DNA from 2 places in the Streptomyces sp. NPDC087300 genome. Region 2 is predicted to be linked to the other one. Evidence: riboswitches for the same ligand, from Rfam matches in the RefSeq annotation. Region 2 holds a riboswitch; the other holds the start of a gene.
What was found. Region 2 has a riboswitch for cobalamin ahead of ACIO9J_RS19375 (ABC transporter substrate-binding protein). Riboswitches for the same ligand answer to the same signal wherever they lie in the genome.

Region 1 (8,108 bases), on a different contig from region 2:
CAGCGCCCGGTGGTCGCCGTCGTCGGCGACGGATCCGTCCAGTACACGCTCCAGGCGCTGTGGACCGCCGCACGCTACCGGGTGCCGCTGACCGTCCTCGTACTGGACAACGGCGGGTACGAGATCCTCAAGAGCTGGGGCCGCACGCTGGGCGCGGGACCGCTGCCCGGAGTCGACCTGCCGGGCATCGACATCATGGGCCTGGCCACCGGATACGGCGTCACCGCCCGTCGGGCACGGACCACCGACGAGCTGACGGCGCTCCTGAGCGACGCGGTCGCCTCGCCGGAGCCGCGGCTCATCCATGTCCCGCTGGCGTCCTAGGGCGCCGGGCGCGGCCGTGTCGCAGGACTGAACTCCGGTCAGCCACCGGCCAGTTCCGTGACCGGGCCGCGGCGAGCAGGGCCGGGTCGGGCTCGAAGGCCAGCGAGGTGCCCGCCATGTCGAGCACCTCGATGTCCGAGGCGGAGTCACCGATGGCGAACGACCCGGCCCGGTCCACCGACAGGTGGGAGGTGGTCTCCAGCAGGGTGGAGCGCTTCCCTCCCGGCCGCGCGGGGGCCCGCAGGACGCGGCCGGTGCGGCGTCCTGCGGCGGAGGCCAGCCGCATCCCCCGCACATGGTCCATGGCCGGCTCCTCGGCCGCGCACACCACGGCCTCTTCCGCGCTCCCCGACAGGAGGCACGGCGAGAATCCGCGCCGCCTCAACTCGCCGGTCAGCGCGGCCGAGAAGGGGAAGGGCCGCTCGCGCGACCGCTGCCAGGCCCGGCTCCCGACGCGGCGAAGGACCACGGTCGGCAGACCACGCACGGCCCGCGCGTACGAAGGATGTGTTGAACGTGAGCTCCCCGTTCCTGTCAGGCGTCCGGGGCGCTCAGGACGGCCTTCACCGTGGCCTGTGAGCGGTAGGGCAGGAACGCCCGACGCAGCGAGCGCCCCGCACGATTGACCCTGGCGGACTGGAGCCCGGCACCGATGCGCGTGAAGGACTTCCAGTTCGCACTGGCCTCCTCGACGTGCCCGGCATGCAGGAGCAGCTGTACGCGGAGGGCACAGGTCAGGGCTTGGCCCCTGCGGTCGTCGGGGCTGCGGTGCGCCAGGGAGGCCTCCACCGCCTTGGCCGCCCCCGTCAGGTCGCCGAGGCCCCTCAGCGTCTGGGCCCGTTGGAACTCCAGGGCCGCCCGGGGGTACGTCGTGAAGGGAGAGGGGGCGTCGTCCGTGTGATCGGCGGCCTGCTCCGCGTCGTCCAGTGCGGCCAGGGCGCCGCTGCGGTCGTCGGTCCTCGCCCGCACCACCGCGAGTTGGGCGGCGACGAAGGAACGCACGGCCTGCGGCGCCTCGGGCGGCAGCGCCGCGAAGGCCCGCTCACCCTGGGACAGCGCGACGTCGTGATGGTTGAGGGTGAGCGACTGGCTGCTCAGCGCGCGCAGGGCCATGGCCCAGGTGACGGGGTCCCCTGCCTCGTTGGCGAGGAGCAGCGTGTTGGCGAAATAGCGCTGGGCCACGCCCTGCATGTCGCTGTCCTCGTACTGCCGGGCCAGCACGAAGGCCAGATGAGCGGACTCCCTGCGCAACTGTTGGCCCACCGTGCTGTTGCCCGCGTGGCGGAGCCAGGGGACCACGTCGTCGGCAAGATACGCGCACAGGGCGGAACGGGCATGGCCACCGCCGTGCCGGTCGAGGCTGGACGCGAAGGCCCGGACTGCGCTGTGCAGGGTGGCCACTTCGGTCCTGCCCACGCTCGCCGCGCGCGGCGAGGGGCGGCCCGCGCGGCGAGCGGCCGGAGCCCTCCGGGTGGGCCGCCACGACGGCAGGGAGGGATCGGCCTCGTACGGAGTCCGTTGAAGGACGGCGCGGCGCAGCGGGTCGGTGTCGGACCCGACCAGGGCCGTGAGCTGGTGGATCGCGCTCGCGCCGGCCGGAGCGACCTGGTCCTTCGCGGGGGCGGCGCCGTCCGGCGTCCTGAAGCCCGCGGACGCGGCCGTCACGGCCCGGTCGAGACGCCGGGAGAGCACTTCGGCCACGAGCTGGGGCACTTGGCGTCGGGGCTGTGTGCCGGAGAGCCAGTGGGAGACCGAGGTCCGGTCGTAGGAGAGCCGCAGTCCGATCTCGGCGCCTGCCATGTTCACCGCGCGGGCCAGTGCCGCCGAGGTCCACTCCGCCTCACCGAGCAGAGCACGCAGCCGGTCGTTGGGGTCGTGCCGGTCCGTCATCACGCTCCTGGGGTCGCGCCGGTGCCACCACTGCCTGGTGGCACCGGACTACTGAGAGCCTTCCCACGGGGGCGTGTTCATGGGAGGCGCGCGGTAGTGAGAGGGAACGCGGCGTGCTTCCGACAGCCGATTCCTCGCCCCCTCTGATGGCGGATGGCGTCCACTACGGAGTCGTGCGGGTCTCCACCGGTTCGGTGGCTACGGCGGGTGCTGCGGCGTCGGTGGCAACGGGTTGTGGGGCAGGGGGAGTCAGGGCTGACGGCGCGGTTACGGGGGAGGGTAACGGGGACTGGGCGAAGGGATCGTTCATGTGGCACATGCCTGCCCCCGGTGCCGTCGCCACGAGCGGCAAGGGCGCCGAATCACTCCGTTGGGCGGTGGTACGCGGGGGCGGTACGGGCCCGCGTCCGCCGGATGCCCCGACGCGCTTTCAACATGCTCAACAGGACCGATGAGGGCGCGGCGTTGACCGCGCGGCGCAGGTGGTCGACACACAGGGGGACCGCAGCACCGATCCGCAAGGAGGCCTCGACGTTGTCCTCATCCCGTACCCGCCGCCAGCAGAACGCGCCGCACGGCGACACCCGCGACGGCGCCGCGACGCCGACCCCGTCGGTGGCGCGCCCCGTCCGCACCTGCCCCGACTGCAGTTGCTGCGTGGACGGGCTGTGCATCCCGGGCCCCGGCTCGGGATGCCCCGACGCCCTCGAAAGCCGGTGGCCCTATCCGTGCCCCTGCACCTCCAACACGATGGACGCGCCACACCCTTGATCCGGCGCCACGCACGCTCACCCGGCCGGGACGTCCGCCATGCGGGAGGGAACGATCAAGGCGCCCTTCTCGCGGGGGACTGGGTGACCAGGTGCGCCAACTCCTCGGGCGTGCGCGGCCCTTCGTCCGTGGCGGGCAGCAGGCCCTGGCCGTGCAGCAGTTCGCGGACGGCGATGCCCCAGGGCAGCTGGAGGCCCGCCCCGGCGAGGAGTTCACGGTCGGCGAGCTGCTCGGCGACGGGTCCCGTGCGCACGCCCGACGGGGTCAGCAGCGCCGCGTCGTCGGCCCAGCGCAGCGCCAGGTCCACGTCGTGCGTCGCCATGACCACCGTCGTGCCCGCGCCGCGCAGCCGCCCGAGCGTGTCGAGGAGGCGTTCCTGACCGTCGGGATCCAGGCCCGCGGTCGGCTCGTCCAGGATCAGCACGCGGGGGCGCATCGCGACGGCGCCCGCGATGGCCGTGCGCTTGCGCTGACCGTAGGAGAGCAGATGGGTGGGGCGGTCGGCGAGGTCCGTGATGTCGAGCGCGGCGAGCGCCTCGGCGACGCGCGCGCGGACCTCCGTATCGGGCAGCCCCAGGTTCAACGGGCCGAAGGACACGTCCTGTTCGACCGAGGCGGCGAAGAGCTGGTCGTCCGGGTCCTGCACCACCAGCTGGACCGTGGTGCGCAGCCGGGTCAGGCCCTTGCGGTCGTACGACACGGGGGAGCCCTGGAGCGTCAGGCCGCCCGACGCCGGGCGCAGTCCGCCGCTGAGCAGCCGCATCAGGGTGGTCTTGCCGCTGCCGTTGCGGCCGAGCAGCGCGAGCGCGCGGCCCTCGACGACGTCGAAGTCCAGACCGCTGAGGACGGTCGGGCCCTCTTCGTAGGCGTAGGAGACGCCGCGCAGCGCGACCAGGGACGCGCCGCCCGGGTCGCGGGGAGCGCCGGGCTCGCTCATGGCAGGAACCTTTCCAGTACGAGGGTGAGGGCCGTCAGGGCCACCAGCAGGGCCGCGCTCGCCGTCACGAAGCGGTGCGAGACCCGGGCCTCGGGCACCAGGACGCGCAGGGTGCCGTCGTAGCCGCGCCCGGCGAGCCCGGCTTGGAGACGCCCCGCACGGTCGAAGGCCCGCACGAACGCGGTGGCGCCGAGACCGCCGAGCGAGCGCCAGGTGGCGGCCCGCGTGGTGTGGCCGAGGCGGGCCGCCTGCGCCTGCCGGATCCGGCCCATCGAGTCCAGGAGCAGGAAACTCATCCGGTACGTCACGAGCGCCACGTCGACGACCGGCGCGGGCACCCCGGCCTTGACGAGCCGGGGCAGCAGGTCCGACATCGGCGTCGTGAAGGCGAACAGGAGTACCCCGAGCGAGGCCGCCGACGTCCGCAGGAGCAGACCGCCCGCGCGCGCCGGGCCGCCGTCGGCGAGCGTGAGGAAACCGTCGGGCCCGCCGACCTGCACCAGCAGGGTCAGGGCCCCGGTCACGCAGAAGCCGAGCGGCACCCGGTAGGCGCGCCACAGTTTGCGCGGCGGCACACCGGCCGGTCCGAGCAGTACCGCGAGCGCGGCGGTGAGCACCAGGGCGGCGCCGGGCCAGGGCGGAAGGGAGATGGCGAGCACGGTGAGGCCGAGCCCGAGCACGGCCTTGTCCACGGGATGGCGGCGGCGCCAGCGACTGCTGTGCGCCGCCGCGTCGATGGGCAGCACGCGGGGTCAGACCTCTTCGGTCCCGGGGCGCACGCCCTGCGCCTCGCCTTGCGTGTTCGTACGCTCCGCACCCTGACGGCGCCCCTTGCGCAGCCCGAAGTAGTACGCGAGCACGCCCGCGCCGAGGGCCGCCTGCAAGGCGAAGAGCGCCGACTCGACCTCGCCCGAAGGCGGCTCGTACAGGGGCGAGAACCAGGGCTTGTAGTCCGGCTTGATCTCCGTGATCGCGGTCTCGGCCTGGGCGTCGGCCCCCGCGAACGGCTCTTCCTTGTCGTCGCCGAGCCCGAGCACCAGGGGCAGCACCGCGAGCGCGGCCACGATGACGAGCAGCAGTGTGTTGATCTTCGCGTTCCGGCTCATCAGGCGTTGGCCTCCGTCTCGGCCTTGGCGGCCGCGGCCGGCTTCTTGGGGGACAGCAGGACACCGAGCCGGGTCAGCTCGCCCTTGCTGGACTGCACGAGCAGGCGCATCACCACGACGGTGAGCAGGCCCTCGCTGACGGCCAGCGGGATCTGGGTGACCGCGAAGATGCCGCCGAACTTGCCGAGCGCGCCGATGAACCCGCTGCTGGGGTCGGGGAAGGCCAGGGCCAGCTGGACGCTGGTGACGCAGTACGTGGAGAGGTCGGCGACGAAGGCGCCGAAGAACACGGCGACCATCAGCGGCACGTCGTACCGCTTGAGGAGCCGGTAGACGGCATATCCGGCCCAGGGCCCGACGATTGCCATCGAGAAGACGTTGGCACCGAGCGTGGTGAGGCCGCCGTGGGCGAGCAGCAGGGCCTGGAACAGGAGCGTGATGGTGCCGAGCACCGTCATGATCGGCGGCCGGAACAGGATGGCGCCGAGCCCCGTCCCCGTGGGGTGCGAGCAACTGCCCGTCACCGAGGGGATCTTCAGGGCGGATAGGACAAAGGTGAAGGCTCCGGAGGCGCCGAGGAGCAGGGTGCTCTCCGGGTGCTCCTTGACTTCACGGGTCAGGGAGCGGACTCCGTGGACGACGAACGGCGCGGACGCTACGCCCCAGGCGATCGCGTGCGCCGGTGGGAGGAAACCCTCGGCTATGTGCATGGCTCGGCAGACCCTCTCCAGCACCTCGTGGATGGACAACGCGCCCTGGCCGGTCTCCTGGCTGACGGGTCGTACCGACCTGACTCCGCCTTCCCGGGCGCGTGCGCGCCCAGTGGCTGCCGCGAGGGCTGGAGCCGGACTTCCCGATCACAGTGGCGAGGGCCGCACCGGCATCACACCGGATTTCCCGTTCACCAAGGCGTCGTGACAGTAGTCCGCAACTGATCAAACTGACAACCTGCGCACGGGGGAGCCGTGGGGGCGCACGCAAGCGCACACTCCCATGGCGTACGCCCCGCGCTCACCCCTGCTCGTACACGTGGAACCCGCGGCCCGACTTCCGGCCGAGCAGCCCCGCCTCGACCATCCGCTGGAGCAGCGGAGGCGGTGCGTAGAGCGGTTCCTTGAACTCGTCGTAGAGCGATTCGGCGATGGACGCGACGGTGTCGAGCCCGATCAGATCGGCGAGCCTGAGCGGGCCCATCGGGTGGGCGCAGCCCAGCTCCATCCCGGCGTCCACGTCCGTGGCGGTGGCGAATCCCGACTCCGCGAGACGGATCGCGGACAGCAGGTACGGGACGAGGAGCGCGTTGACGACGAAGCCCGCGCGGTCCTGGGAGCGCACCACGGTCTTGCCGAGGACATCGGTGACGAACTCCTCCGCCGCGGCCACCACCCGGGACGAGGTGTGCAGGGAGGCGATCACCTCGACGAGCGGCAGCACGGGCACCGGGTTGAAGAAGTGCAGACCCAGGACGCGGTCCGCGCGGTGGGTGGCCATGCCCAGGCGCATCACGGGCACCGACGAGGTGTTGGTGGCCAGGATGGCGTCCGGATCCTCGACGATCTTGTCGAGCGCGGCGAACACCTCCGTCTTGACCGAGGTGCTCTCCACGACCGCCTCGACCACGAGTTGACGGTCCGCCAGCTCGTCGAGACCGCCCGTGAAGACGATCCGGGCCAGGGCGTCCTCGGCCGAGAGGCGGTCCAACTTGCCGCGCTGTACGGCACGTTCGAGCGAGACGGCGACCCGCTCACGGGCCGCGCCCGCCGCGACGGCGTCCGCCTCGCAGACGACGGTGTCGAGCCCGGCCCGCGCGCAGACCTCCGCGATGCCGGCCCCCATCTGACCGCCGCCCACGACGCCGACGCGGGTGATGCGGGGACGTGTGGCGCTCATGCGAGGGCCTCCGCCTTGAAGGTCAGGTGCCGGGCGTACGCGTCGGTGGTGAAGAAGGCGGGCAACTCCCGCTCCAGCGCCGTGCGTTCGAAGAGGGCGACGACCTCGTCGACCCGCGCCCAGGGGTACTCCTTGCCGAGAGCCGCGGCCTCGTCCGCGACGATCTCGCGCACCGTCTCCCCGCTGACCAGACCGTGCCGCAGCCACTGCCAGATCTGCACGCGGGCGATCTCGGCGGTCGCCGCGTCCTCCATCAGGCCGCCCAGCGCCACGGCGCCCTGCCCGCGCAGCCACGCGTCGAAGTAGCGCAGCGCGACGGCGACGTTGGCGCGCACGCCCTCCTGGGTGGGCCGCCCGCTCGTACGGCGTACGGAGAGGAGCTCCGCGGCCGTGACCTCGACGTCGTCGCGGGTGCGTTCGAGCTGATGGGGACGGTCGCCGAGCACCTCGTCGAAGACCGCACGGCAGACGGGGACCAGGCCGGGATGGGCGACCCACGAGCCGTCGAAGCCGTCCTCGGCCTCGCGCTCCTTGTCGAGCCCGACCTTGCTGCGCGCGGCCTCGTCGGCCGCCGCGTCCCTGCCCGGCACCTGGGCCGCCATGCCGCCGATCGCGTGGGCGCCGCGCCGGTGGCAGGTGCGCACCAGGAGTTCGGTGTAGGCCCGCATGAAGGGGGCGGTCATGGTGACCTTGGCGCGGTCGGGGAGCACGAAGTCGGGCCGGTGGCCGAGGTTCTTGATCAGGCTGAACAGATAGTCCCAGCGGCCCGCGTTCAACCCGGCCGAGTGCGCGCGCAGTTCGTAGAGGATCTCCTCCATCTCGAAGGCCGCAGTGAGCGTCTCGATCAGGACGGTGGCACGGACCGTGCCGCGCGGAATGCCCAGCAGGTCCTGGGCGAGCACGAAGACGTCGTTCCAGAGCCTGGCCTCGTAGCGGTTCTCCAGCTTGGGCAGATAGAAGTACGGGCCGCGCCCGGCCTCGATCTGCCGCCGCGCGCAGTGGAAGAAGTACAGGCCGAAGTCGACCAGGGCGGCGGGGACCGGCCGCTCGTCGACGACCAGGTGCTTCTCGACGAGGTGCCAGCCGCGCGGCCGTACGACGACGGTGGCGAGCTCGTCGTCCTCGCGCAGCCGGTACTCCTTGCCCTCGGGCGTCGTGAAGTCGATGCGCCGCTCGACGGCGTCCAGCAG
Region 2 (8,108 bases):
CCCCTGCCCAAGGAGCTGGCGGGCATCGACCACTGGGACGCGCTGGACTTCCTGGGGTGGTGCGACCTGTCCGCGCCCGACCGCAGTTACCTGGTCGCCGAACGCCAGGGCGAGCCGATCGGTGTCACCCTGCGTTCGCCCTCCGCCAAGCGCGGCTTCCTGCGCCGCAGCATGTGTTCGCTCTGCCTGACCACCCATCCCGGCAGCGGCGTCTCGCTGATGAGCGCCCGCAAGGCGGGCCGGGCCGGGCGTGAGGGCAATTCGGTCGGCCTCTACATCTGTGCCGACCTCGACTGCTCGTTGTACGTGCGCGGCAAGAAGCAGCCCGCGCCCGGCGGCCGCATGGAGGAGTCCCTCACCGTCGAGCAGCAGATCGAGCGCACGCGCGGCCACCTCGACGCCTTCCTGGAGAGGCTGTTCGTCTGAGCCGAGCGGTTGCTGGTCCGAGCCGAGCGATCCTCACCCTCGATCGGGCCGGGGTGAGGGTCGCGCTCGCTCCGCCATGCGCGGTACTGGCAGGGTGCCCCCATGGCTACCTTCGTCATCTTCGACCTCGAGTTCACCACCTGGCCCGGCGCCCTTGAGCAAGGCTGGTCAGCCGGTGGGCAGTTGCGCGAGATCGTGCAGATCGGGGCGCTGCGGCTGGACGGGGACCTCGGGGTCGTCGAGGAGTACGAGGCGCTGGTGCGTCCCGTGGTCAACCCCGTGCTGTCCCCGTACTTCACCGGGCTCACCGGCATCGGACAGGACGAGGTCGACCGGGCTGGGCTCGCCCCGGCCGAGGCACTCGGGGACTTCCTGGGGTTCTGCAAGGGGCAGACCGTGCTCTCCTACGGCAACGACATGGTCGTCCTCGGGGAGAATCTGGGGTGGGTGCGGGCCCGCGGCGAAGAGCATCGGAACAGCTTTCTCGACGCCGCGTTCCTCAATGTCAGGCCGTGGCTGAACGCCTTGGCGCCGGCCACCGCCGCGGCGAACGTCGGCAGTCTGTGGAAGGTCCTCGGGCTGCCCCGGCCGGACTCCGGGCAGGAGCATTCCGCCCTCTTCGACTGCCATTCCTTCGCCGCGGCGCTCCGGCATCTGCGCGCGGGCGGGGCCGAGTTGCCCGTGGGCTGTCCATAGGGCTGTCTATAGGCCAGGGGGCCTCGTCGGCAGCGGCAGCGGCACCGTGCGGAAGTGCGTCGTCAGGCGCGCCTCCTCGTCCAGGACGTGGAACGCGAGCGCCGGCGGGAGGTCCCGGTGGACGTGGTGGGAGGGGTCCGTCTGCGGCTCCCAGGGCAGGCGCAGGGTGGAGACCACGCCGGGGGCCACCAGGAGCGGACGGTTCGCGAAGGTCGTCGCCGCGGGGGTGTGGGCGTGGCCCGCGAGGAACGCGGTCACGTTCGGGTGCCGGGCGGTCAGGGCGGCCAGCCGGTGCTCGTCGCGCTGGCGGATGCCGTCGATGTACGGCGTGTGCAGCGGGACCGGCGGGTGGTGGAAGGCGATCAGGACGGGCCGGTCGGACGGGGTGCCGTCGAGGAGGGCCGACAGCCAGTCCAGGGTCTCGTCGTCGAGGCGGCCGTGGTGCGCGCCGGGGACCGAGGTGTCGCACAGGGCGAGGGTGAAGTCGTCCGTCACGTAGGACTGGTTGACCGGGCCCGGCGCGGGCGTCTCGCCGAGGAGGTGCGCGCGGAAGGCGGTGCGCTCGTCGTGGTTGCCGGGACAGATCAGCAACGGGTGCCGAGAGGCGAGGAGTTCACGCGCGGCCGCGTACTCGGCGGGCGTGCCGTGGTCGGCGATGTCACCGGTGACGACGACCGCGTCCAGGTCGTACGGGAGTCCGTTCAGGTGGTCCATGACCGCCCGGGTCCGGCCGATGCTGCGACCGGCGTCGTCGGCGCCGGTGTCGATGTGGATGTCGCTCACGTGGGCAATGACTGGCATGACGTGAACTTAGAAGGCGCGGCGCGGCGAGTGAAGGGCCAACCGCGTGCGGTTGGCCTGGTCGGGCAGGGGCGTGGTTCGGAAGGCGCCTGGTTCGGAACGGGCGTGGCCCGCAAGGCGCCCACCCCGCAACGGGGGGCGCGACCCACAAGGCACCCGGCCCGCAAGGCGCCCACCCCGGAAGCCCCCCTCCCGCCTCACCCCCGCAAGAACCTCACCGAAGGCCGCTCATCCCCCTCCGCACTCCCCGGCGTCACCACCGCCCGCACCCCGTACACCTCCGCGATCAGCTCCTCCGTGATCACCTCTGCGGGCGTGCCCGTCGCGTATGCCCTGCCCTCCCTCAGGATCAGGAGCCGGTCGCAGAACATCGACGCCAGGTTGAGGTCGTGCAGCGCGATGACGCTGGTGACGGGGAGGTCGGCGACCAGTGAGAGCAGGTCGAGCTGGTGCTGGATGTCCAGGTGGTTGGTGGGTTCGTCCAGGAGGAGTTCGCGGGGTTCCTGGGCGAGTGCGCGGGCTATCTGGACGCGCTGGCGTTCGCCGCCGGACAGGGTGTGCCAGGACTGGGCCGCGCGGGAGGCCAGGCCCGTGCGGGTCAGGGCGTCGCGGACGGCGCGTTCGTCTCCGGCCGTCGGCGCCGACCAGGCGCGGCGGTGCGGGATGCGTCCCAGGCGTACGACGTCCGCGACCGTCAACTCGACCTGTGTGTCGGTGTGTTGCTCGACCACGGCGATCCTGCGCGCCACGGCGCGGCGGCCCGTGTCGGCCAGCGCACGGCCGTCCAGGGTGACCACTCCGGAGGCCGGGGCGAGGACGCCCGCCAGGATGCGCAGGAGCGTGGACTTGCCGGAGCCGTTCGGGCCGAGGAGGCCCACCGTGGCGCCGGTCGGCGGGGCGAGGCTCACGCCGTCGACGACCAGGCGCCCGCCCGCCTCCCGGGACACGCGCTCGGCGCGCAGACCCGCCGCCCCCTCGTACGCGTACGTCACGTCACCCTCCTCGTCCGGTACAGCACGACCACGAACGCCGGTACGCCGATCAGCGACGTCACCACGCCCACCGGGACCTCCTGCGGATCCAGGACCGTGCGGGCCAGGGTGTCCACCCAGACGAGGAAGACCGCGCCGGCCAGCGCCGTGACCGGGAGGAGGCGGGCGTGGCCCGAGCCGACGAGCGCGCGGGCCGCGTGCGGCAGGACCAGGCCGACGAAGCCGATGGCGCCCGCGGAGCTCACCAGCACCGCGGTCAGGAGCGCCGTCGTGCAGAGCAGGACCAGGCGGGTGCGGGCGACGCGGACGCCGAGCGCGGCCGCCGCCTCCTGGCCGAAGGCGAAGGCGTCCAGGGTGCGGGCGTGCGAGAGGCAGATGAACAGCGCCGCCGCGAGCACCGCCGCGCACAGCCACACGTCCGTCCAGCCGACCCCGCTGAGCGAGCCGAGCAGCCAGAACAGCACGCCGCGGGTGGTCTCCGCGTCCGCGGCGGTGAGGACGAAGAAGGAGGTCAGCGCGGAGAACAGCTGCATCGCCGCGACGCCGGAGAGGACCACGCGGTCCGTCGTGCCGCCCAGCGTGTGACTCAGGATCAGGACCAGGGCGAACGAACAGAGCGCCCCGATGAAGGCACCGGCCGAGACCGAAAGGACTCCCCCGCCCACGCCGAGCACGACGACCGCGACCGCTCCGGTGGACGCGCCGGAGGAGACCCCGAGCACGAACGGGTCGGCGAGGGGGTTGCGGAGCAGGGACTGCATGACCGCGCCGCAGACCGCGAGTCCGGCGCCGCAGACCGCGGCGAGCAGGGTGCGCGGCATCCGCAGGTTCCAGACGATGCCGTCCCTGATCGGGGTGAGCCGCGCCTCTCCCCCGCCGAGGTGCGCGGCGAGGGCCGACCACACGTCGGGCACGGAGATGTCCGCGGGCCCGATGGTGACGGCCACCGCCACGGAGAGGACGAGGGCCGCGACCCCGGCGAGCCACAGCAGCGCCTGCCGCACCGGGGCGCCCACGGAGGTGGACGCGACCGCGACCTCGACCATGTCCGCGTCCGCCTCCGCGGGTGCCGTCCCGTCCGGCGTCGCGGGTGCCGTCCCGTCCGGCGTCACCGGCGAGGTCCCCCGGGTCACTTCGCGAGGCCGAACTTCCGCAGCCCCGCCGCCACTTGCTCGATCCCGTCGACCGTACGGACCGTCGGGTTCATGGCCTGGCCGCTGAGGAGTACGTAGCGCTTCTTCTTCACGGCGGTCAGGTTCTTGGTCGCCGGGTTCGACTCCAGGAACTTGATCTTCGCAGCGGCGCTCTCCGCCGACTGCGACTTGCGGGTGAGGTCGCCGATGACGAGGACGTCGGGGTCGCGGTCGGCGACGGTCTCCCAGTTGATCTGGGGCCATTCCTCGCGGGTGTCGTCGAAGACGTTCTTCGCGCCGAGCTCGCGCGTGATGATGCCGGGGGCGCCGCAGCAGCCCGCCATGTAGGGGGCGTCGGAGTTGGCGAACCAGTAGAGGAGCTTCGCGTCCGACGCGTCGATGTCGTCGGTGGCCTTCGCGACGCGGCCCTTGAGCCCCGCGACCAGCTTCTCGCCGCGCTTCTCGACGCCGAACACCTTCGCGAGGTCGCGGATCTCGCCGTAGACGGTGTCCATGGTGAGGGTCTTGACGCGCTTGCCGTCGCCGCCGCCGTCGTTGTCCTTGCCCGCGCAGTCGGTCGGCGAGACGTAGACCGGTACGCCCAGCTCGGTGAACTTGGCGCGGTCGGCGACACCGCCCTTGCCGACCGTGTACAGGAAGGAGGCGCTGACGAAGTCCGGCTCCTGGGCGAGGACCTTCTCCAGGGAGGGGTAGCGGTCGGCGAGCCGCTCCACCTTCGCGTTCTCCTTCGCCAGGTTCTTCAGGACCGGGTCGGTCCAGGTGCCGGTGCCCGCCATGCGGTCGGCGAGGCCGAGCGAGAGCAGGATCTCCGTGGAGCCCTGGTCGAGGGAGACGGCCCGCTGCGGCGGCGCCTTGACCTCGGCTTTCTTGCCGCAGGAGGTGACCGCGACCGGATAGCCCGCCGCCTGCTCCCCCGCGCTCTTGCTGGTCTTCTCCGCGGAGCCGCCCCCGCACGCGGTCAGCGCGAGCGCTCCGGCGCAGAGCGCGGCGGACATACGTATAGCGGCGGACATACGTATACGGGTACGGGTACGGGCTGTGGAGGACACACGATCCCTTGAGTCTCACGGCTCATGCGCGGAGCCTGGCCTGCGTCACGCCCTCCGCCGCACGGTGCGCGGGCGGAGGCGCCAGCAGGTCTTCGGACTCGGGGATCGGCCGGGCGGGGCGCCTTCCCGGGCGTCCGTGGACGCCCAGTGGCCGTGGCCCCGCCCGTCCCCCTCACCGCTGCGCGTCAGTTCCGGATTCGCACCGGATTCCCTGGCCCAGGTGTGGGTTTGACTGGCTTGCGCAAGTTATCACGCCTGCTCAGGACGTCGGCCGGGGCCTCGGCTCGCCCCGGTAGGTCCCGAACGACCAGCGGTTCCCCTCCGGGTCGAGGATGCCGAACTCCCGGCTTCCGTACGGTTTGTCCTCGATCTCCGTGGTGATCCGCACGCCCGCCGCGGTGAGTGTGGCGTACAGCTCGTCGACCCGGTCCGTGACCACGTAGGCGCCGGAGGTGCCGGGCTTTCCGCAGGTGCCTTCGGGCGCCGACGGGTCGTACGAACCGAGCATGACGCCGCCGCCCTCGGGCCAGTCGAGCTGGGCGTGGGCGACGCGGTCGCCGTCCTCGTAGACGGCGGTGCGCAGGAAGCCGACGGTGCCGACGAGGAAGTCGATCAGGGCGGGGGCGTCCTCTGCCTGGAGGCCCGCCCAGACGGTCGGGGCGGGGGCCGCTTCAGTCGTGGTGTCGGGTGTGGTGTCCGGTGTGGTGTTCATGGGCCTCAGTCTTCGCCCGGACCGTGCGCCCCGGCTTGGATATTCCGGCACTCTTCGGCCAGCCAGCGGGTCGGGCTCGCCCCCGTGTACTGCCGGAAGTCGCGGACCAGGTGCGAATGGTCGTAGTAGCCGGTGTCGGCCGCGATCCTGGCCAGGTCGGGGCCCCCGCCCGCCGTGACGGAGCGGACCACCGCGGTCCGCGCGTGCTGGAAGCGCATCAGGCGCGCGGCCTGCTTGGGGCTCAGCCCGGTCTCGGCGCGGAACACCGCGGTGAGGCGGCGCTCGCTGAGCGCGACGTGCCGGGACAGGCCGCCGACCGTGCCCGCGCCCCGGTGCCTGGCCAGCCACGCCCAGGCCTCGGCGACCTCGGGGCGCACCGGGTCCGCCCGGTCGGCGGCCGCCACGCGCCGCCGCAGATAGTCGGCGAGGAGGGCGAAGCGGTCCGGCCAGCGGTCGAGGGCACACAGCCGCTCGCGGACCTCGGCGGCCCGGCCGCCGAGGACGTCCGTGCCGCTGGTGACGAGCTCTCCCATGAGCCCGGCGGCGGGCAGACCGAGCAGCGCGCGGGCGGCCAGGGGGTGCACGGCGAGCTGGATGCCCGCCTCGTGCTCGGGCTGCACCACGTAGGCCGGGCTCTGGTGCAGGCCGCCCAGGACGATGTCGGTGCGCACCGCGTCCCCGCCGGTCGCCTGCCCGGGTGTGCTGCCGGTGGCGATGGGGCCTTCGAGGGAGAAGATCACGGTCAGATACGGCGAGGGCAGGCCCCGGTGCAGCCCGGGACGCTGTCCGGCGCTGCGGTAGCCGACCGCCGAGACGACCATGCCGTCGAGCCGGGGAACGGCCCTGACGAACTCGTGGGAGCCCATGCGCCCAGTATGCGCGGGACCACTGACACGGACTCGGCGACGGCCCCGGCGACGACCTCCGCGACCGGGACCGCGGCGCTCCCGGCGCCCGCTGCGGCTACCCGTGTTCACCCGCTCCATGCCCCTCGTGCACGGTGACTTCGATCATGGGAAATGACCGCGCCGCCCCATAGCATTGCGCGCCGCTCCGGACGGGGCCGCACACCGCTCTCAGGAACGGCAGGACACCGCAGACATGGCAGTACGAGCAAAGAACAAGCCCGCCCTCATCGGCGCTCTGGGGGCGCTCGCCGCCGCCGTCCTCGCGGGCAGCGCGCTCTGGCCGACCTCCGAGGCGAACGCGGCGGGCTCCGCCGCGCAGACGGCGAAGGCCGCGAAGGGCGCGGCCGGCGAGCTCACGCACTGGCCGAAGCCGGTGGCGAAGAAGCTCGGCAAGGTCATCGCGAAGAACGACCACAAGGGCGCGTACGCCGTCTTCGACGCGGACAACACGACGTACCGCAACGACCTGGAGGAGTCCCTGCTCCCCTTCCTGGAGATGAAGGGCGTCCTGACCCGCAAGACGATGGACCCGTCCCTGAAGATCATCCCCTTCAAGGACAAGGCCGGGCACAAGGAGAGCCTCTACAGCTACTACAACCGGCTGTGCGAGGTGGACGACCAGGTCTGCTACCCCTGGGCCGCGCAGATCTTCTCCGGCTTCACGCTGAAGGAGCTCAAGGGGTACGTCGACGAGCTCCTGGCGTACAAGAAGCCGATCCCCGCCGAGTACTACGAGGACGGGAAGGTCACCAAGACCGAGGTGAAGCCGCCGGAATTCTCGCGCGGCATGCAGCAGCTCTACAAGACGCTTCAGGCGCACGGCATCGAGGTGTACGTGGTCAGCGCGGCCAGCGAGGACCTGGTGCGCATGGTGCTCGCCGACCCCAAGTACGGCTACGGCGTGAAGCCGCAGAACGTCATCGGCGTCTCGATGCAGCTCAAGGACCGCGAGACCGGCGAAGTGACCAGCTCCCGCAAGGAGATCGCCGAGGGCCGCTTCGGCGAGAAGGACCGCGCCGAGCTCGCGGGCCGCGAGCTGACGCCGAACCTGTGGGCGCCGCTGACCTGGTACGAGGGCAAGCCCGCGGCGATCAACACCTACATCGACGAGTGGAAGAAGCCGGTCCTCGCGGCCGGTGACACCCCGGCGAGCGACGGCCCGATGCTGTTCCACTCGGCCGACGTGCGGCACGGCGGCGTGCGGGTGTGGGTCAACCGCAAGGACTCGTACATGAAGCAGCTCGACGGCATGAAGAAGGAGAACGCCGACCGCCAGCGCGAGTTGGGCCAGAAGGTGACCGCCGACAAGCGGTGGCTGACGGTCACGCCGGACCAGATCGGCTGACGGTCCGAGCGTCTGGCCGCGGCGC

Region 1: another riboswitch for cobalamin. It lies ahead of ACIO9J_RS22175 (energy-coupling factor ABC transporter permease); the one in region 2 lies ahead of ACIO9J_RS19375 (ABC transporter substrate-binding protein).

Annotation. Positions count from the first base shown of each region.
Region 1 covers NZ_JBIUYI010000005.1:417,944-426,051, forward strand. The annotation lists gene mdlC (benzoylformate decarboxylase) at 1-324, shown strand, start outside; gene ACIO9J_RS22150 (HAD family hydrolase) at 299-862, opposite strand; gene ACIO9J_RS22155 (hypothetical protein) at 859-2,214, opposite strand; gene ACIO9J_RS22160 (energy-coupling factor ABC transporter ATP-binding protein) at 3,041-3,922, opposite strand; gene cbiQ (cobalt ECF transporter T component CbiQ) at 3,919-4,668, opposite strand; gene ACIO9J_RS22170 (energy-coupling factor ABC transporter substrate-binding protein) at 4,675-5,028, opposite strand; gene ACIO9J_RS22175 (energy-coupling factor ABC transporter permease) at 5,028-5,738, opposite strand; cobalamin riboswitch at 5,768-5,952, opposite strand; gene ACIO9J_RS22180 (3-hydroxybutyryl-CoA dehydrogenase) at 6,040-6,918, opposite strand; gene aceB (malate synthase A) at 6,915-8,108, opposite strand, start outside.
Region 2 covers NZ_JBIUYI010000004.1:804,016-812,123, reverse strand. The annotation lists gene ACIO9J_RS19400 (FBP domain-containing protein) at 1-426, shown strand, start outside; gene ACIO9J_RS19395 (exonuclease domain-containing protein) at 529-1,122, shown strand; gene ACIO9J_RS19390 (phosphodiesterase) at 1,129-1,923, opposite strand; gene ACIO9J_RS19385 (ABC transporter ATP-binding protein) at 2,121-2,915, opposite strand; gene ACIO9J_RS19380 (FecCD family ABC transporter permease) at 2,912-3,961, opposite strand; gene ACIO9J_RS19375 (ABC transporter substrate-binding protein) at 4,045-5,082, opposite strand; cobalamin riboswitch at 5,184-5,370, opposite strand; gene ACIO9J_RS19370 (VOC family protein) at 5,378-5,830, opposite strand; gene ACIO9J_RS19365 (helix-turn-helix domain-containing protein) at 5,836-6,696, opposite strand; gene ACIO9J_RS19360 (haloacid dehalogenase-like hydrolase) at 6,932-8,083, shown strand.